2 regions of the Acidovorax sp. FG42 genome follow, and region 1 is predicted to be linked to the other one. Evidence: riboswitches for the same ligand, from Rfam matches in the RefSeq annotation. Region 1 holds a riboswitch; the other holds the start of a gene.

Evidence for each region. A riboswitch is a leader RNA that binds a small molecule or an ion and turns the genes downstream of it on or off. The one in region 1 is predicted to bind S-adenosylhomocysteine.
Region 2: it holds a riboswitch for S-adenosylhomocysteine, as region 1 does, so the genes downstream of both, ahcY (adenosylhomocysteinase) here and metH (methionine synthase) in region 1, are expected to answer to the same signal.

What each region holds. Positions count from the first base shown of each region.
Region 1 covers NZ_JBMDJM010000001.1:32,745-42,775, forward strand. The annotation lists gene ACODSM_RS00160 (LysR family transcriptional regulator) at 1-891, opposite strand, end outside; gene ACODSM_RS00165 (RidA family protein) at 1,050-1,451, shown strand; gene metH (methionine synthase) at 1,524-4,274, opposite strand; S-adenosyl-L-homocysteine riboswitch at 4,295-4,396, opposite strand; gene ACODSM_RS00175 (hypothetical protein) at 4,439-5,137, opposite strand; gene ACODSM_RS00180 (PACE efflux transporter) at 5,289-5,744, opposite strand; gene ACODSM_RS00185 (LysR family transcriptional regulator) at 5,819-6,760, shown strand; gene ACODSM_RS00190 (MBL fold metallo-hydrolase) at 6,795-7,631, opposite strand; gene ACODSM_RS00195 (GlxA family transcriptional regulator) at 7,730-8,719, shown strand; gene ACODSM_RS00200 (PPK2 family polyphosphate kinase) at 8,870-9,781, shown strand; gene ACODSM_RS00205 (hypothetical protein) at 9,839-10,031, opposite strand, start outside.
Region 2 covers NZ_JBMDJM010000009.1:113,805-123,835, reverse strand. The annotation lists gene ACODSM_RS11730 (sugar ABC transporter substrate-binding protein) at 1-69, shown strand, start outside; gene ACODSM_RS11725 (ABC transporter permease) at 235-1,194, shown strand; gene ACODSM_RS11720 (ATP-binding cassette domain-containing protein) at 1,197-2,015, shown strand; gene ACODSM_RS11715 (RbsD/FucU family protein) at 2,025-2,477, shown strand; gene ACODSM_RS11710 (ROK family transcriptional regulator) at 2,491-3,732, shown strand; gene ACODSM_RS11705 (HAD-IIB family hydrolase) at 3,909-4,718, opposite strand; gene ACODSM_RS11700 (peptide chain release factor 3) at 4,725-6,353, opposite strand; S-adenosyl-L-homocysteine riboswitch at 6,532-6,611, shown strand; gene ahcY (adenosylhomocysteinase) at 6,685-8,118, shown strand; gene ACODSM_RS11690 (TlyA family RNA methyltransferase) at 8,269-9,270, shown strand; gene metF (methylenetetrahydrofolate reductase [NAD(P)H]) at 9,267-10,031, shown strand, end outside.

The DNA.
Region 1 (10,031 bases):
CGCCATCAACCCCGCCACCCATTCAATGAACACCCGCACCTTGGCGCTCACATGCCGTTGGGGTGGGTAGGCCACGTACAGCGGCATGGGCGCAAGCGTCCAGTCTTGCAGCAGGGGCACCAGCTCGCCGGTGGCCACGTGGGGGCGGGCCATGTAGTCGGGCAGCCAGAGCACGCCCAGGCCCGCCAAGCCTGCGGCCAGGTAGGCGTTGCCGTCGTCCACGGCGCAAACATCGTGGCCCTGGGCGCGCACGTGTTCGGTGCCACGGCGCATCTCGAACGGCAGGGGCTGGCCGGTGCGCGCCCACAAAAAGCCTACGGTGCGGTGGTGCGGGCCTTCCAGCGCCTGCGGATGCGCGGGCGTGCCCGCACGCTGCAGGTAGCTGGGGGCGGCGTACACGCGCAATTGCAGGTCGCCCACATGGCGTGCGACCAGCGCGGGGTTGGTGAGGGCGCCGCCGCGCACCACGCAGTCCACGTTGTCGCCCACCATGTCCACGGGGCGGTCGCTCACCCCCATGTGCAGGAGGATGTCGGGGTACTGCGCGTGGAACGCGGGCAGCGCGGGGATCAGTATCAAGCGGGCCAGCGGGCTGGGCACATCCACCCGCAGGCGGCCCCGGGGCGCGGCGGCGGCGGTGGATACGCTGGCGTCGGCATCGTCCAGATCGGCCAGCAGGCGCACCACGCGCTCGTAGTACGCAGCGCCGTCGGGCGTGACCTGCACGCGCCGGGTGGTGCGGTGCAGGAGCTTCACACGCAGGCGTGCTTCGAGCTGCTGCACCAGCTGGGTGACGGTGGTGCGGCTCAGGTGCAGGGTGAGGGCGGCCTTGGTGAAGCTGCCGGATTCCACAACGCGGGCGAAGGCCTGCAGGGCGTCAAAACGGTCCATGGCGTAGAGGTAGTTGGGGCGTGCCGAAAGGGCGACATGTCCGCCATTGTTTGGCGATCAGGAACAGTGGTGCACAGATTAGCGTGTTTATCAGAACAACGCGCGCTTCTACAGTGCCTGCATCGCAACCCTCTGCCCTGCAGAACGAAAGGATTTCTATGCCCCAACGTGATGTTGTCTTCCCCGCAGGCCGCCAGGCGCTGTACGAGCGCAACCGCTATTCGCCCGCCGTGCGTGCCAACGGTTTCCTGTTTGTCTCCGGCCAGGTGGGCAGCCGCGAAGATGGCTCGCCCGAGCCCGACCTGGCCGCGCAGGTGCGCCTGGCGTTCAGCAACCTCAATGCCGTGCTGCAGGCAGCGGGCTGCACGTTTGATGATGTGGTGGATGTGACGATGTTCGTGGTCAACCCCGAGGCGAACTTCGAGACCGTCTGGGGCGTCGTGCCCGAATTCTGGGGCGAGGCGCCCTACCCCACGCTGACGGGCATCGGGGTGACCTGGCTGTACGGCTTTCAGTTCGAGATCAAGGTGATTGCGAAGCTGCCGGAGAGCGCGGTTTGATGGCCGATTTTTGAATCAAATAGGCCGCTAGCGCTTGTTGGTCAAGCGCTAGCAGCTATTTCATTCATAGCATCACAGATTCGGCGCCAGCAGCCGCTCCAGCACCTTCTCATCCATGCCCCGGCGCTGGGCCATGTCGTGCAGCTGGTCTTCGCCGATCTTGCCGACGTTGAAGTAAACCGCGTCGGGGTGGCCGATGTAGAAGCCGCTCACGCTGGCCGCAGGGGTCATGGCCAGGCTCTCGGTCAGGCCCATGCCGATTTCTTCGGCGTTCAGCACGCGGAACAGGTCGGTCTTGGCGCTGTGGTCCGGGCAGGCGGGGTAGCCGGGCGCGGGGCGGATGCCGCGGTACTTCTCGGCAATCATCTCGTCGTTGCTCAACTGCTCGCCCGCCGCATAGCCCCACAGGTCGGTGCGCACGCGGTGGTGCAAGCATTCGGCAAAGGCTTCGGCCAGGCGGTCGGCCAGGCTCTTGAACATGATGGCGGAGTAATCGTCCAGCGCGTCGATGAAAGCCTTTTCCTTCTTCTCCACACCCAGCCCGGCGGTGACGGCGAACAGACCCGCGTAGTCGGCAATGCCACTCTCCTTGGGGGCCACAAAGTCGGCCAGGCAGCGGCTGGGGCGGGTCACGCCGTCGATGGTGTGCTTCTCGGCCTGTTGGCGCAGGCCATACCAGGTCATGGCCACCTCGGTGCGGGTGTCGTCGGTGTAGAACTCGATGTCGTCGCCCACGCTGTTGGCGGGCAGCAGCGCCATCACGCCGCTGGCCGTGAGCCACCGGCCTTCGATGATCTTTTTCAGCATGGCCTGGCCGTCTGCAAACACGCGCGTGGCTTCCACGCCCACGATCTCGTCCGTAAGGATCGCGGGGTACGGGCCGGCCAGGTCCCAGGTCTGGAAGAACGGACCCCAGTCGATGTACTTGGCCAGCTCGGCCAGGTCGAAGTTCTTGAACACGCGGCGGCCCAGCGCGCGGGGCACGGCAGGCTGGTAGGCCGACCAGTCGATCGGCGTCTTGTTGGCGCGGATCTTGGCCAGGGGCCACAGGGGCGTGGCCTTTTTGTTGGCGTGCTGGGTGCGCACTTTTTCGTAGTCGGCGTTCAGCTCATCCACATAGCTCTGCACACCGTCGCCCAGCAGGCTTTGCGCCACGCTCACGCTGCGGGAGGCGTCGGGCACGTAGACCACGGGGCCTTCGTAGTGCGGCGCGATCTTGACGGCGGTGTGCACGCGGCTGGTGGTGGCGCCGCCAATCAGCAGCGGGATTTTCTTGACGCGGAAGTGGTCGTCCTTCTGCATCTCGCCGGCCACGTACTGCATCTCTTCGAGGCTGGGGGTGATGAGGCCCGACAGGCCCACGATGTCCGCGCCCTCGACCTTGGCCTTGGCCAGGATCTCGTGGCAGGGCACCATCACGCCCATGTTCACCACCTCGAAGTTGTTGCATTGCAAGACGACGGTGACGATGTTCTTGCCGATGTCGTGCACGTCGCCCTTGACGGTGGCAATGACGATCTTGCCCTTGCTGCGCACGTCGCGGCCGGCCAGTTCGTCCTGGCGCTTTTCTTCCTCGATGTAAGGAATCAGGTGGGCTACGGCCTGCTTCATCACGCGAGCGCTCTTGACCACCTGCGGCAGGAACATCTTGCCTGCGCCAAACAGGTCGCCCACCACGTTCATGCCGTCCATGAGCGGGCCTTCGATCACATGCAGCGGACGGCCGCCCTTGGCCAGGATCTCGCGGTAGGCCTCTTCGGTGTCTTCGGTGATGAAGTCGGTGATGCCGTGCACCAGCGCGTGCGACAGGCGCTCGCCCACGGTCTTGGGGTGCTCGGGCGTGCCGCGCCATTCGAGCTTCTTGCTCTCGTCCTTGGCGCCGCTCTTGGCCGTCTCGGCGATCTCCACCAGGCGCTCGCCCGCGTCCGGGCGGCGGTTGAGCACCACGTCCTCCACGCGCTCGCGCAGCGTGGGCTCCAGGTCGTCGTACACGCCCACCATGCCCGCGTTGACGATGCCCATGTCCATGCCGGCCTTGATGGCGTGGTACAGGAACACGGTATGGATGGCCTCGCGCACGGGGTCGTTGCCACGGAAGCTGAACGACACGTTGGACACACCGCCCGACACCTTGGCGCCCGGCAGGTTCTGCTTGATCCAGCGCGTGGCTTCGATGAAATCGACCGCGTAGTTGTTGTGCTCTTCGATGCCCGTGGCCACGGCAAAGATGTTGGGGTCGAAGATGATGTCTTCGGGCGGGAAGCCCACCTCATCCACCAGCACGCGGTAAGCGCGTTCGCAGATCTCGATCTTGCGGGCATAAGTGTCGGCCTGGCCCACCTCGTCAAACGCCATCACCACGGCGGCAGCGCCGTAGCGCTTCACGAGGCGCGCCTCGTGCTTGAACTTCTCCACGCCCTCTTTCATGCTGATGGAGTTGACGATGCCCTTGCCCTGAATGCAGCGCAGCCCGGCCTCGATCACCTCCCACTTGGAGCTGTCCACCATGATGGGCACACGCGCGATGTCGGGCTCGGACGCGATGAGCTGCAGAAACCGCACCATGGCGGCCTTGCTGTCGAGCATGGCCTCGTCCATGTTGATGTCGATGACCTGCGCGCCGTTCTCCACCTGCTGGCGCGCCACGGCCAGGGCTTCTTCGTACTGGCCATTCAGGATCATGCGCGCGAACGCCTTGGAGCCGGTGACGTTGGTGCGCTCGCCGATGTTGACGAACAGCGTGCCCTCGCCAATGGAGACGGGCTCCAGGCCAGACAGCTTCATGGGGGGCAGGGACGGGGCAGACGCGGACATAGGACTCACCTGTGCAGGGGCAGCAGAAAAACAGGTGAGCGTCGTTGCGGTGGGGCTTGAATAGCTTGTGGAGTGCCCAAGCCTGACGGCTTCACCATGGCGGTGGGGCCGCTGCAACGCTCCTTGGGCAAGGGACGGATTTTACCGGGTGATACGAGCAGGCGTTCGCCGCATCAGCGCACGGGCAGGAACTGCAAGAAGGTGCCGCCCACAATGCCCTGCACATAGCTGATGGCCGCGCGGCGGTACTTTTCGGTGGTGAAGGCGGCCAGCAGATCCAGCCGCGCGATGATCTTGCCGAACTCGCGCTCAAAGCTCAGGTTGCGGCCCTGGGCGCCGATCTCGTCGGCCAGCAACAGCGGCTGGCCCTGGGCGTTGCGGCGCTGCGCCAGCAGCCACACGGCGGTCTCGACGTTGCGCGCGGCGTTGTAGAGGTGCTGGGCATCCATGCCGTCGAGCAAGAAGAACTCCGTCTTGCCGCCGTGGGCGGTGATGATCATGTCGGCCGTGGCATGGATGAAGGCCGCCACACGATCGCCCCCGAACTCGGGCGCCAGCGCCAGCGCCATGGCGGCGATGTCGCGGCGGCCCTGCAGCGGGCCCCAGGGCTGGCGCTGCAACACGGCGGCGCGCAGCTGCTCCAGCGCCTGCTCGCGGCTGGTGGCAGTGCCCTTGCGCCATTCGGCGGGGTTGCGGCGGTAGAGCTTGTCGGCCAGGCGCAGCAGGCCTTCCAGGTTCTCTTGCATGGCCAGGGTGGCCATGCGGTTGGCGTCGGACTGGGCCAGCTCGGCGGCATGGGTGGGCGAGCCCTTCACCTCGCCGCGCGGCGTGGGGGCGTTGCTGGCACAGCCTGCCAATACGCAGCAGGACATCGCCACACCGGCCCACCGGCCCGGCAATCCCCGCAGCTGCAACAACAAAAACGGCCCTCTCATGGGGCCGATTATGGGTGGCGGCTGAGCGCCCCTGCCCGCCGGTGAAGGGCGGTTGACATTGTTTGAAGAAGCGGGTCTTGGACCCTTGCTACGACGCCGCCATGGCCGATGCGGGCAGGCCGAACAGGTGGTCAAACACCCAGTTGAAGACAAAGGTGTAGCCAAGGAAGAACACGATGAGCCCCAGGTCCATCACAAACGCGTGCCACAGGCTCACACCGAACCACCAGGCAAACAGCGGCACCAGCGTGAACACCAGGCCGCCCTCGAACCCGATGGCGTGTGCCACACGCCGCGCCACGCTGCGCCCGCGCACGGGCTGGCGCGCCTCCCAGCGCTCGAACGCCCAGTTGAAGACGATGTTCCAGACGATGGCGATCGCCGAAGCTGCCACCGCCACCACGCTCGAATGCCCCGCGCCCTGGCCCGTGAGCAGCGCCAGGCCCACCGTGGCGGCGCCGATGGCGATCAGTTCGTACAGGGTCACGTAGATCACGCGGCGCTTGACGCCTTGCAGGCCAAAAAGAGTGGGTGTCTTGTCCATGGCCGGTACTTTATATTCGCCACACTGACACATAAAGTCAGCTTGTTTCAGTTTTATTGATAGATCAAACCGCCATGGCCTTCAACTCCGACAGCGTGCAGGTGTTTCTGACCGTGCTCGACCACGGCTCGTTCTCGGCCGCCGCTCGGGCGTTGTCGCGTGTGCCGTCGGCCGTGAGCATGACCATTGCCCACCTGGAGGCCGAACTGGATGTGCAGCTGTTTGACCGCAGCGGACGCGAGCCCCGGCCCACCGCCGCCGCCCGCGCGCTGGAGCCCCAGGCCCGGCTGCTGGCGGGGCAGCTGCAGCAGCTCAACGCCCAGGCGCTGGCGCTGACCCAGGGGCTGGAGGAGCGGCTCACGCTGGCCATTGCGCCCGAGCTGCTGGCCTCGCGCTGGACGGACGCGCTGGCGGCACTGGCACAAGAGCACCCGCTGCTGCAGATCGAGGTGCTGGCCGCGCCGCAGGTGGACGCGCTGGCACTGCTGCACAGCGGCCGCGCGCAGCTGGCGCTGGTGTTTGAGCGGCCCAGCATCGACGGGCGCGAGGGCTTTCAGGAAGTGGGCACCGAAACCCTGGTGGCGGTGATGGCGCCGCAGCACCCGGTGCTGGTAGCCGCCCGCGCCGCCGCCCAGGCGCGCGGTGCACCGCCCAAGGACGCCATGCTGCGCGAAGAGCACCTGACCACCACGCGCCAGATCGTGGTGGCCAGCCGCGACCTGGCGCAGACCGACCCGCGCTTTGTGTTTGCCCGCCACCACTGGCGCACCGACAACCACCTGGCCGCGCTGGGCCTCATCGAAGCCGGCCTGGGCTGGGGCTGGCAGCCGCGCGCGCTGGTGCAGTCGCGCATCGAGGCAGGGCGGCTGGTGGAAATGCCGTTCGAGAACCTGAGCAACGGCGCCGCGCTGTGGGTGGACGTGGTGTGGTCCAAGGAGCGGCCGCTGGGCCTGGGCGCTGCGCGGTTTGTGGCGCTGATGCGCGACCAGCGCGCGCTGGAGGCCGAGCTGGCGTGATTTGCGGTCCTTTTTGGGCGGTAGCGCTAGTCGATCATGCCTCTGCAGCTACTGAATTCATAGCGTTGTTTTCAGCGGTGGGCCCGGGGTAATCCCGGCACTCGCCGTCCTCGGGCACCCACAGGCGGTGCGCCCACCCACCGCGCTGCGCCAGGGCGCGCACCTGGGCGCGGGTGGTGGGGCAGTGGTCCAGGGCCTCCAGGTGGTTGACGACCACCGCGCCGGTCGTCAGCGCGGCGGCCTGCGCGACCTCGGCAGCGTCCATCAGGATGTCCGCGCCCAGGTCAAACCGGGCGCCACCGGCGGGCAGTACGGCCACATCGGGCTGCAGGCGCTGCAGGCAGTCGCGCACCGGGGGCGTCAGCACGGTGTCGCCCGCCAGGTACACGCTGGGCTCGCCCGGCAGCTCCAGCAGGTAGCCGTGGCCGTGCTCCATGAAGCGCGCCACCCAGCCCCGGCCGTGGGTGCAGGCCACGGGCGTGACCTGCCCGCCCAGCGCAAAGGGCTGGCGGCCCTCGCCCGGGAGCGGCTGCACCTGCAGGCCGCGCTGCGCCAGGTAGGCGGCGTCGTGTGGCGTGCAGAAGACGGGAATCTGGCGCTCGCGCAGAAACTGCTTGCCCGCGCGGTCCAGGTGGTCAAAGTGCCCGCGCTGGCAATGGGTGATGAGCGCGTGGGTCACGCGCTGCAGCGCGGCGTCGGCCTCGGCGGGCAAATCCACCAGGGGGTTGCGCTGGCGCCGGGTACCCAGGTAGCGCAGCGCGGGCAGGCTGCCCCGGGGCGCGAGCATGGGGTCCACCAGCAGGCCGACGGGGCGGCCCGCGCGCTGGAACTCCAGCAGAACGGTGGCGTTGCGCAATTGAGTGATGAGCATGGGGTGCTTTCAGTGGAATGGAGTGTTGCCATTGTTGAAAAGCAGGCCGCTCACGAAAATGGCGCAGATTGACAATTTCTTGCTTTTTTGTGCCACTCATGATTTCTCCAACCTCCGCACCCCAGCCGCCCCTGCGTGTGGCGCTGCTGCTCTACCCGGGCTGCATGCCGGCGGGTCTGTTTGCGGCGGCAGACATGGCACGCGCCGCCAACCTGCGTGCCCAGACCAGCGTGATGGACATCTGTTGGGCGGGGGTGGACCGGTCGCCCGTGCCCACCTGGCAAGGCCCCGCGCTGACCCCCACCGTGGCGCTGCAGCAGGCCGAGGCCGATGTGGTGCTGGTGCCGGGCCTGTGGCTCTCGTCGCCCGACCAGCTGCAAGCGCCGCTGCAGCAGCTGGCCCCGGTGGTGCAGGCCTTGCGCGCGCTGCCCCGGCGCACCCAGGTGTGGAGCTACTGCGCGGGCGTGGTGCTGGTGGCCGCCAGCGGGCGGCTGCGCGGCCAGGGCGCCACGGCCACCTGGTGGTTGCGCGCCGCGCTGGAGCAGCAGTTTGCGCAGGTGGACTGGCGCTTTGACGAGCCGCTGGTGGCCGGCCCCACCGCCACCACGGCCGCCGGGGCCAACGGTTACCTGCCGCTGATGCTGCACGCGCTGGCCGCCCGCCTGCCACCCCAGGCATTGAACGACCTGCAGGAGCTGCTGATGCTGCCCCGCCCCCGCACGGCGCACCCGGCATTTGCCGGGCACGATCTGATGACGCTGGCAGACGCCGACCTGCGCCGCGCCATGCTGTGGGTGCAGCGCAGCCCCGCCACCAACCTTCGACTGCCCGCGCTGGCCCAGGCGCTGGGCCTCTCGCCCCGCACACTGGCGCGGCGGGTGCAGGCCCACACGGGCCTGACGGCGGCCCTGTGGATGCGCCGCATCAAGCTGCGCCAGGCCAGCGAGGCGCTGTGCGACACGCCGCTGCCGCTCAAGCGCATCGCCGAAGACCTGGGCTTTGCCAGCGAGGCCGGACTGCACCGCGCGTTCCGCCAGGCCACGGGGCAGACGCCGCTGGCCTACCGCATGGCGCATGGGGCGCGCTGAGCGGATTTTGCGGCCAGTTTCAAGCCCCACAGGCCTCAAGCGCTAGTGAATCATGCGCTAACAGCTATGATTTTGGTAGCGTCTGAATTTTGAAGGAAGAGGATACTGCGCCCGCGCCGCTGACGTACGATGGCCTATCGAGGAGCCCGCATGAACCACCCGTTTCACAGCAGCAACAAAGACGTGGCCCAGCGCTGGTCGCAATGGCAGCCGGACGCGCCGCAGCATGACGATGACAAGCGGCCCGACGGCCAGCCCGAGCGGCGCAAGGCCGGCAAACACCGCCGCACGGTGTCGCTCAAGGACTTTGACCCGTCGGCCAAACCTTTTTCGCTGGGCGACAAGCTCAGGGACAAAGCCGTCACCGAGTCCATTGCGCAAGAGCTGGACACACTGCAGAACCTGTTCTACGCCGACAAGCGCTACAAGCTGCTGGTGATCCTGCAGGGCACCGATACATCGGGCAAGGACGGCACCATCCGGGGCGTGTTTGGCCGCATGAGCGCGCTGGGCGTGCACGCCGTGGGCTGGAGTGCCCCCACCGAGGCCGAGCGCGCCCACGACTACCTGTGGCGCATCCACCAGAAGGCGCCCGGTGCGGGCGAGATCACGGTGTTCAACCGCAGCCACTATGAGGACGTGCTGGTGCCCGCCGTCAACGGATGGATCACGCCCGAGCAGCACCACCAGCGCTTTGGGCACATCAACGACTTTGAGCGCATGCTCACGCACACTGGCACCATCGTGCTCAAGTTCATGCTGCACATCAGCGCTGACGAGCAGCGCGAACGCCTGCAGGAGCGCCTGGACGACCCGGCCAAACACTGGAAGTTCTCGATGAGCGACATCGAGGCCCGCAAGCAGTGGAGCCAGTACCAGAAGGCCTACGAAATGCTGCTAGCCGCCACGCACACGCCCTGGGCGCCGTGGACCATCGTGCCCGCCAACTCCAAGACCCACCGCAACCTGATGATCGCCACGCTGGTGCGCGAGGTGCTCACCGGCCTGGACCTGCGCTACCCGCCGGGCGACCCGGCGCTACAAAAGATCCGCATCGAATAGGCCCCGCCCCGCAGCGGGCCCGGCAGTGCGGGGTGCGGAAAAAAACTGCGCGGGCCGTCACTGGCCCGGCGGGCATTCGGGGATGCGGCCCCAGGCGTCGCCGCAGAAGTTCTGCCGCGTGCGGGTGAGGCAGCTCGCGCGCGACAGCTCGTTGTTCATGGCCGCGCACTGGGCCAGCGCGCCGCGCAGGCGGGCCAGGCTGTCGCCGGGCGACGGCACGGGTGCTGCGGGGGGCGGCCAGGGTGCGTCG
Region 2 (10,031 bases), on a different contig from region 1:
AAGCCCATGGCGGGCGTGGACAGCAAGGATGTGAAGACCGGCACCGACCTGTGCTGGGGCGCCAAGTAAGAGCCGTTCTCAAAACTCTTCTGGCGTCGTTGCTGCGTCTTGTCGTACTACCGTACTGCCTGCGACGCAGCGCCTAGCCAGAACCGCTTCGCTGAGTTTTGCGATCGGCTCCCAACCGTCAACTGCTTTCTTAGCGCCCCCTTTGTCCACCCGCACGGAGCCGCCATGTCCTCGACCGCTTCCAAACTACCGCCGCTGGCCACGCTGGGGCCGTTCATCGCGCTGATCCTCGCGTGCGCCTTCTTTGCCACGCAGAGCGAGCGTTTTCTGTCGGCGCAGAACTTCGCGCTCATCCTGCAGCAGGTCATGGTCGTGGCGGTCATTGCCATCGGCCAGACGCTGGTCATCCTCACGGCGGGCATTGATCTGTCGTGTGGCATGGTGATGGCGCTGGGCGGCATCGTCATGACCAAGATGGCGGCGGACTACGGCCTCTCAGCCCCGGTGGCCATTGCCTGCGGCATGGCGGTGACCATGCTGTTTGGTTTGGTCAACGGCCTCTTGGTCACCAAGATCAAGCTGCCGCCCTTCATCGTCACGCTGGGCACGCTCAACATCGCGTTTGCCGCCACGCAGCTGTACTCGGGTGCACAGACCATCACCGACATCCCTGCGGGCATGACCGCGCTGGGCAACACCTTCCAGCTGGGGCAGACCGCCATCGTCTGGGGCGCGGTGCTGATGCTGGTGCTGTACCTCGTCACCTGGTTTGCGCTGCGCGAGACCGCGCCGGGCCGCCATGTGTACGCCGTTGGCAACAGCCCCGAGGCCACGCGCCTCACCGGCATTGCCACCGACAAGGTGCTGCTGGGCGTGTATGTGCTGGCGGGCCTGTTCTACGGCATCGCCTCGGTGCTGTCGGTGGCCCGCACCGGCGCGGGCGACCCGAACGCGGGCCAAACCGAAAACCTCGACGCCATCAGCGCTGTGGTGCTGGGCGGCACCAGCCTGTTTGGCGGGCGCGGCGTCATCCTGGGCACGCTGGTAGGGGCACTCATTGTGGGCGTGTTCCGCAACGGGCTCACGCTCATGGGCGTGTCGTCGGTGTACCAGATCCTGGTCACCGGCATCCTCGTGATTCTGGCCGTCGCCACCGACCAACTCTCGCGCAAAGGAGTGCGTTGATCATGACCAACTCCCCACACACAACCACCCAGGCAACGAATGCACCGCTGGTCATGCAGGCCAAGGGCCTGGTCAAGCGCTACGGGCAGGTCACCGCGTTGGATGGCGCCGACTTTGAGCTGCGCGCCGGCGAGATCCTGGCCGTGATCGGCGACAACGGCGCGGGCAAGTCCAGCCTCATCAAGGCGCTGTCTGGCGCCACCGTGCCCGACGAAGGCGAGATCCTGCTCGACGGCCAGCGCATCCAGTTCAAAAGCCCCATCGACGCGCGCCGCGCGGGTATCGAAACCGTCTACCAGGACCTGGCCGTGGCGCCGGCCATGACCATTGCCGAGAACCTGTTCCTGGGCCGTGAGCTGCGCCGCCCAGGCCTCTTGGGCAGCGCGCTGCGCATGCTCGACAAAAAGAAGATGCTCGAAGAAAGCGTGGCCCGCATGGCCGAGCTGAAGGTGGGCATCCGCTCCATGACGCAGGCGGTGGAGACGCTCTCGGGCGGCCAGCGCCAGTGCGTGGCCGTGGCGCGCGCCGCAGCGTTTGCACGGCATGTCGTCATCATGGACGAGCCCACCGCGGCCCTTGGCGTGAAGGAGGGCAACATGGTGCTGGAGCTGATCCGCCGCGTGCGCGACAAGGGCCTGCCCGTCATCCTCATCAGCCACAACATGCCCCATGTGTTCGAGATTGCCGACCGCATCCACATCGCCCGCCTGGGCAAGCGCGCGGCCGTGGTCAACCCCAAAAAGATCAGCATGAGCGACACCGTGGCCGTGATGACGGGCGCCATGGCCGCGTCCGAGCTGCCCGCCGAATGCCTTGCCTGAAACGCCCCCATGCTGAAGAACATTGATCCCCTGCTGACCCCCGACCTGCTCAAGGTGCTGGCCGAGATGGGCCATGACGACGCCATCGTGCTGGCCGACGCCAACTTCACCGCCATGAGCCTGGGAATCGGCAAGCCCGTGCTGCGCCTGCCTGGCATTGGCATGGCGCGTGCCGTGCAAGCGGTGGCCAGCGTGCTTCCGTTGGCGCAAGACGTGCAGCACCCCGTAGCCTACATGCAGGTGGGCGGTACCGAGGTGCCGTACCGATCGGCCCTGCAGCGCGAAACCATGGACGTGTTGGCGCGCGAGGGCGTAGCCAGCGAGCAGGCCGAGGGCGTGGAGCGTTTTGCGTTCTACGAGCGCGTCAAAAAAGCCTATGCCATCGTCGTCACGGGCGAGCTGCAGCCCTGGGGTAACTTCCTGCTGCGCAAGGGCGTCATCGGCGACACTCTGAACGCCTGACCGCTTCATCACCATGCTGGACACCGACGCATCTCTACCCGCCGTTGACAACACTGCCGCCAGCCCCGCGCTGCTGCGCCAGCGCGGCTCCAACCACGTAGGGCTGCGCCAGTTCAACGAACGCGTGGTGCTGCAGGCCCTGCGCACCCACGGCAGCCTGGCCAAGGCCGAGATGGCGCGCGTCACCGGCCTCACGGCGCAGACCATCGGCCTCATCACCGCCCGGCTCGACGAAGACCAGCTGCTGCGCCGCGAAGCGCCTGTGCGCGGCCGCGTGGGCCAGCCATCGGTGCCCATCGGCCTGAACCCTGATGGCGCGTTTGCCATCGGCATCAAGATCGGCCGCCGCAGTGCCGACTGGCTGCTGGTCGATTTCACCGGCCATGTGCGCGAGCGCATCGTGCTCGACTACGCCTTCCCCGACATCGACGTGCTGCTGCCCGCCATCCGCACGCACCTCAACCAGCTGCTCGACGGCCTGGGCCCGCTGCGCTCGCGCGTGGTGGGCGTGGGCGTGGCCGCGCCATTCCAGCTCGGCGGCTGGCACCGTATGCTGGGGCTCACCGAAGCGCAGTCCGAAGCCTGGAACAACATCGACCTGGCCGAGCGGGTGCAGCAGATGACCGAGCTGCCCGTGAGCTTTGCCAAAGACACCTCCGCCGCCTGCGTGGCCGAGCTGCTGCAGGGGCGCGGGCGCGACATTCCCAGCTTTCTGTACCTGTTCATGGACACCTTTGTGGGCGGCGGGCTGGTCATCAACTCGCACCTGCACCGGGGCCTGCACGGCAACGCAGGCGCGGTGGCCTCGCTGCCGCTGTCACCCGCCCAGCCGGGCCAGGCGCCCGCGCAGCTCATCAGCCAGGCATCTTTGTGGGAACTGGAGCAGCGCTTTCGCGAACATGGCCTCGACCCCATGGCCGCCTACGACAAGCGTGTGCTGCAGGTCCCGTGGCTGGAACACAGCCGTGGCTGGATCGCGCGCGCGGCAGCGGGTTTGGCGCATTGCATCGTCTCGGCCACAGCGTTCCTGGACCTTGACGCTGTGGTCTTTGATGGCGCCGCAGCCCCCGAACTGCTGCAGGCCCTGTGCGAGGGCGCGCGCCACGCGCTGGCCGACTACAACTGGGAGGGCCTGCACCAGCCGCCCCGGCTGGAGCTGGGCACCATGGGCTCGGACGCCCGCGCGCTGGGCGGGGCGCTGCTGCCGCTGCACGCGTGTTTTGCGCCGGATACCGATATCTTTCTCAAGGCTTGATCGGTTTGCTATTGAAATAATAGCTGTGACGGCATATTCCACCAGCGCAAGCTGGCGTTTTCAGTCAAAACTGCTTCTTGGAGGTCTTGCGTGCACTGTCCCGGTGGGGCTGGCCTCGTTACGTGGATCAGCCAGGGGCTGTGGCGACAGCGCCCTGTCGCGTGATTTGCTCGTCTTTAGCGGTGCGCCAGAATTGCCCTAGCCACTTCCGCAAACCCCGCGCCCCGTTCGCCCTGCGTCACATACCGTGGCAGATGTGAGAGCTGAGGCACAAACCGCGCGATGTTGGCCACGCCCACGCTGTGGGTGAAGTGCTGGAACATCGCCTGGTCATTGCCTGAGTCGCCCACAAACACCCAGCGGTCCAGCTCCTGCGCCAGATCGCGCCCCAGCAGCTCGCGCACGATCCAGTTGGCGCCCTGCCATTTGTTGAAGTCCCCAAAGCAGCCGTGGATGTGGATGCTGCTCACCGTGGTCTGCATGCCTTCGCGCTGTAGCAAGTCCAGCACCTGTTGCACGGTCTCGGGCGGGTGCCGGTCGAACTCGGCGTAGTCAAAGGCCAGGTCAGTCTCTCGTCCAGCGCTGTCGCGGCTCAGGGCCACACCTGGCACTTCCGAAGCCACCAGCGCGGCGATCTCACGCATGCGTGCCTGGTTGGCGCTGCGCGTGGCGGCGTCTTGCTGGTAGCGCTTGACCAGCGTGGGTTGAGCGCCAGAGCACCGGGTAAAAGCCACGGCCCCGTTTTCCGCCACCATGGCATCCACCGGCCAGGTAGCACCGGCAGGCCCGGCCATGAACGGTTCGCACCAGCCAATCGGCCGCCCGGTGATGGGAATGACCACCAGGCCCGCAGCCTTCAGGTCAGCCAGCGCCTGCAGCGCGTCGGGCGTGATGGCGCCTTCGGTGGTCAGGGTGTCGTCGATGTCGGTGAACACGCCCACCAGGTCGCGGCGGGCCACTGTTGGCCAGAGATCCAGAGGTTGCATGCGGGCTCAACCGGCCTTCTGCAGTGCCAACCCCGCATGCTCACGCAGCGGATGGAAGTGGATCTTCGGAAACCGCTCCTGCGCCAACCGCACGTCGTACGGCGAGGTGCACAGGTACGCCAGCGTGTCCGCCGCGTCGTGCGCCAGGCGCAGCGGGTAGGCATCGGTAAAGGCGCGCAGGTCGGCCGCGTTGTCGGCAGTGATCCAGCGCGCACCCGTGTACTGGCAGCCTTCCAGCCGCACATCGGCGTCGTACTCTGCCTTCAGGCGGTGCTGCACCACTTCAAACTGCAGCTGGCCCACGGCGCCCAGCAGCATGTTGCCGCCAGCGTCGGGCTTGAAGACCTGGATCGCGCCTTCTTCGCCCAGCTGGGCCAGGCCCTGCTGCAGCTGCTTGGTGCGCAGCGGGTTCTTGAGCACCACGGTCATGAACATCTCGGGCGCAAAGAACGGCAGGCCGGTGAACTGCAGGTTGGCGCCGTCGGTGATGGTGTCGCCCAGCTGCACGCCGCCGTGGGTGGTGAAGCCAATGATGTCGCCCGCGTAGGCTTCTTCGACGGCCTCGCGGCGCTGGGACATGAAGGTGACGACCGAGGTGGGGCGCAGCTCCTTGCCGGTGCGCTGTACCTTGAGCTTCATGCCCGGCGTGTACTTGCCGCTGGCCACGCGTACGAAGGCGATGCGGTCGCGGTGGTTGGCGTCCATGTTGGCCTGCACCTTGAACACCACGCCGGAGAAACCTTCGTCCTCGGGCTGGATGGTCTTGACGACGGGCTGTTTGTTCACCTCCAGCGTGCTCACGCGCGGGCCGGGCGGCGGGGCCATGTCCACCAGGGCGTCCAGCACTTCCATCACCCCGAAGTTGTTCACGCCGGAGCCGAAGAACACGGGGGTCAGTTTGCCGGCCAGGAAGGCTTCATGGTCCCAGGCGGGCGATGCACCGGTAGCCAGCTCCATGCTGTCCATGGCGGCGTCGAACTCTGCGCCGAAGCGGGCGCGCAGGGTGTCCACATCGGTGAGTGGGATGGATTCGAAGTCCTGCGGGCGACGTTCGCTGCCGGATTCGAACACCGTCATCGTCTTGGTGCGCAAGTTGATGATGCCGCCAAAGCTCTTGCCCTGGCCCACGGGCCAGGTCATGGGGCAGCAGGGCATGCCCAGCTCGCGCTCGACCTCGTCCATGATGTCCAGCGGGTCGCGCACCTCGCGGTCCATCTTGTTGACGAAGGTGATGATGGGCGTGTCGCGCTGGCGGCAGACCTCGATCAGGCGGCGGGTTTGTGCTTCCACACCGTTGGCGGCGTCGATCACCATCAGCGCCGAGTCCACGGCGGTGAGCACGCGGTAGGTGTCTTCCGAGAAGTCCTTGTGGCCGGGCGTGTCGAGCAGGTTGATCACATGCTCTCGGTACAGCATCTGCATGACCGAGCTGGCCACCGAGATGCCGCGCTGCTTTTCGATTTCCATCCAGTCGGAGGTGGCATGGCGGCTGGCCTTGCGGCCCTTGACGGCACCCGCGATCTGGATCGCGCCCGAGAACAGCAGCAGCTTTTCCGTCAGCGTCGTTTTACCGGCGTCGGGGTGGGAAATGATGGCAAAGGTGCGGCGGCGCCGGGTTTCTGGGGCGTAGGACACAGGGGTTCCTGAATGGGATGGGTGCGGGGCAGAGCGCCCTGCGCAAGAAATCTTCGGGCCGGGACCTGCAAGGGGAGCAGGGGCGGCAGTCGCGGGATTTTACTGTTCCGTGCAAGGCCCGGGAGGGATTCACCCCTGCGGGCATGGCGCCGGGAATGCACTTGCTTTTATAATCCGCCGATCCGAGGAGCGTTGCAGCGTCCCCAGCACAGGCGGGGCGTGAGGCTCGGAGTCATCTAGCAACGACGCTCATCCACTTCGCGTGCGGTGAGGCGTATCGACCATCCCCCTCGCGCAGTGGCTTTTCAAACATGCTTTGGAGCACACCATCATGAACGCACGCGTCAACGCCCCGGTCAACACCGACTGCATCATTGCCGACATCGGCCTGGCCGAATGGGGCCGCAAAGAGATCCGCATCGCCGAAACCGAAATGCCCGGCCTGATGGCCATCCGCGAAGAATTCGCTGCCAAGCAGCCGCTCAAGGGCGCACGCATTACCGGCTCGCTGCACATGACCATCCAGACGGCGGTGCTGATCGAGACCCTGCAGGCGCTGGGAGCGCAAGTGCGCTGGGCCTCGTGCAACATCTTCTCCACGCAAGACCACGCCGCCGCCGCGATTGCTGCCGCTGGCACGCCTGTGTTCGCCATCAAGGGCGAAACCCTGGCCGAATACTGGGACTACACCCACCGCATCTTTGACTTCGGCGCGGCCGGCACCGACGGCGAAGGCCCCAACCTGATCCTGGACGACGGTGGCGATGCGACGCTGCTGATGCACCTGGGCAAGCGCGCCGAAAAGGACGCCTCGCTGATCGCCAACCCCACCAGCGAAGAAGAAACCTGCCTGTTCGCTTCCATCAAGGCCAAGCTGGCGCAAGACCCGACCTGGTACAGCCGCAAGAGCGCCCAGATCATCGGCGTGACCGAAGAAACCACCACGGGCGTGCACCGCCTGAAGGAAATGTCGGCCAAGGGCTCGCTGATGTTCCGCGCCATCAACGTGAACGACTCGGTGACCAAGAGCAAGTTCGACAACCTGTACGGTTGCCGTGAGTCGCTGGTGGACGGCATCAAGCGCGCCACCGACGTGATGATCGCCGGCAAGGTGGCCGTGGTCGCTGGCTACGGCGACGTGGGCAAGGGCAGCGCCCAGGCCCTGCGCGCGCTGAGCGCCCAGGTGTGGGTGACCGAGATCGACCCCATCAACGCCCTGCAGGCCGCAATGGAAGGCTACAAGGTCGTGACCATGGAATACGCGGCCGACAAGGCCGACATCTTCGTGACCACCACCGGCAACAAGGACGTGATCCGCCACGAGCACATGCTGGCCATGAAGGACCAGGCCATCGTCTGCAACATCGGCCACTTCGACAACGAGATCCAGGTCGCGTCGCTGGAGCAGTACCAGTGGGAAGAGATCAAGCCCCAGGTGGACCACGTGATCTTCCCGGACGGCAAGCGCATCATCCTGCTGGCCAAGGGCCGTCTGGTGAACCTGGGCTGCGGCACGGGCCACCCCAGCTTCGTGATGTCGTCGAGCTTTGCCAACCAGACCATTGCCCAGATCGAGCTGTTCACTCACAGCGACTACTACGAAAACGGCAAGGTCTACGTGCTGCCCAAGCACCTGGACGAAAAGGTGGCGCGCCTGCACCTCAAGAAGGTGGGCGCCATGCTGACCGAGCTGACCGACGAACAGGCCGCCTACATCGGCGTGCCTAAGCAAGGCCCCTACAAGCCTGACACCTACCGCTACTGATCCCGGTGCTGCGCGCCCTGGTGACGGGGCGCGCGCACGGTGGTGTGGCGCCGTGATGCTGAGCAATGCCTGATTGCTCATAAATTGATAGCTGCTGGCGCTTGATTCACTAGCGCTACCAGCCGATTTGACTCAAAAAGGATGGGCGCGATGCGCGCAGATGTGTTTTTGGTGGAACGTGGCCATGCCGCCACGCGCTCGCAGGCGCAGCGCCTGATCGCTTCGGGGGTGGAGTGGCGCTTGACGCCCTTGTCGCCCTGGAACAAGGTGGCCAAGAACGGGGATGACATCCCGTCCGTGGCCGAGGTAAGGCTGCTGGACGATGCCGAGGCCAAATATATCTCGCGTGGCGGGCTCAAGCTCGAAGGCGCCTTGCAGGCCACGGGCCTGGACGTGAAGGGCCTGCGCTGCCTGGATGTGGGGCAGAGCACCGGCGGCTTCACGGACTGCCTGTTGCAACATGGCGCGGCCCAGGTGGTGGGTGTGGATGTGGGGCATGGCCAGTTGCATGAGCGCCTGCGTGACGATGTGCGCGTGGTGGGCGTGGAAGGGATCAATGCCCGCGCCATGACAGCCGAGTCGCTGCTCGAAGGCTGTGAAGCGGCCTTGTCCGAAGAGCTGGTGCAAGACCATGAAGACAACGACACCCAGCCGGTCGCTCCTTACAGCTGGATGCGCAACGGCGGTCTGGTCGATGAAGAATACGACGACAGCGACGATGCCAAAGAGCAAGACGTAGAAGCCTTCAAAGCCGAGCGCGCCGCCAAGGCCCGCGCGCGGGCCGAGGGCACTTTACCGGTGGTGCGCCAGCGCCGAGAGGGGCGAGAGGATGTGCAGGTCACGCCCGTGTTTGACCTGGTGACGGGCGACCTGTCGTTCATCTCGCTCACTCTGGTGCTGCCTGCACTGGTGCCGTTGCTCGCGCCGCAGGGCGACCTGGTCATGCTGGTCAAGCCCCAGTTTGAATTGCAGCCGGGGCAGGTGGGCAAAGGCGGCATTGTGCGCGACGAGTCCTTGTATGCGGTGGTGGAACAGCGCATCCGCGATTGCTGCGTAACTCTGGGCCTGGAAGTGCGGGCGTGGATCGACAGCCCGATCCAGGGCGGTGATGGCAATCGAGAATTTTTTGTACACGCAAGGAGAGCCGCATGAATGCAGCCCACGCGCAAGGCACCGGGTTTCCGGTGAGTTTCGAGTTTTTCCCGCCCAAGACGCCTGAAGGCGCCGACAAGCTGCGCGTGGCGCGCCAGCAGCTGTATGCACTGCATCCAGACTTCTGCTCGGTGACCTACGGCGCAGGGGGCTCCACGCAAGAAGGCACGTTCGGCACGGTGCGCGAGATCCTGTCCGAAGGCGTGGGCGCTGCGTCGCACTTTTCGTGCATCGGGGCCACGCGCCAGTCGGTGCGCGAGCAGCTGGCCACGCTCAAAGCCATGGGCGTCAAGCGCCTGGTGGCACTGCGCGGCGACCTGCCCAGCGGCTACGGCGCGGGCGGCGAGTTCCAGTTCGCTAGCGACCTGGTGGCCTTCATCCGGGCCGAAACGGGCCGGGACTTCCACATCGAGGTGGCGGCCTACCCCGAGGTGCATCCCCAGGCCAAGTCGCCCGATGCGGACCTGCAGGCCTACGTGACCAAGGTACGGGCGGGGGCGGACTCTGCCATCACCCAGTATTTCTACAACAGCGATGCGTATTTCCGCTTTGTGGAAGACGCGCACCGCCTGGGCGCTGACGTGCCGGTGGTGCCGGGCATCATGCCCATTTCCAGCTCCACGCAGCTGATGCGGTTCTCGGACGCCTGCGGTGCCGAGATTCCGCGCTGGATACGTCTGCGCCTGCAGTCGTTTGGGGACGACACCGCCAGCATCAAGGCGTTTGGCCTGGATGTGGTGACCGACCTGTGCGACCAGCTG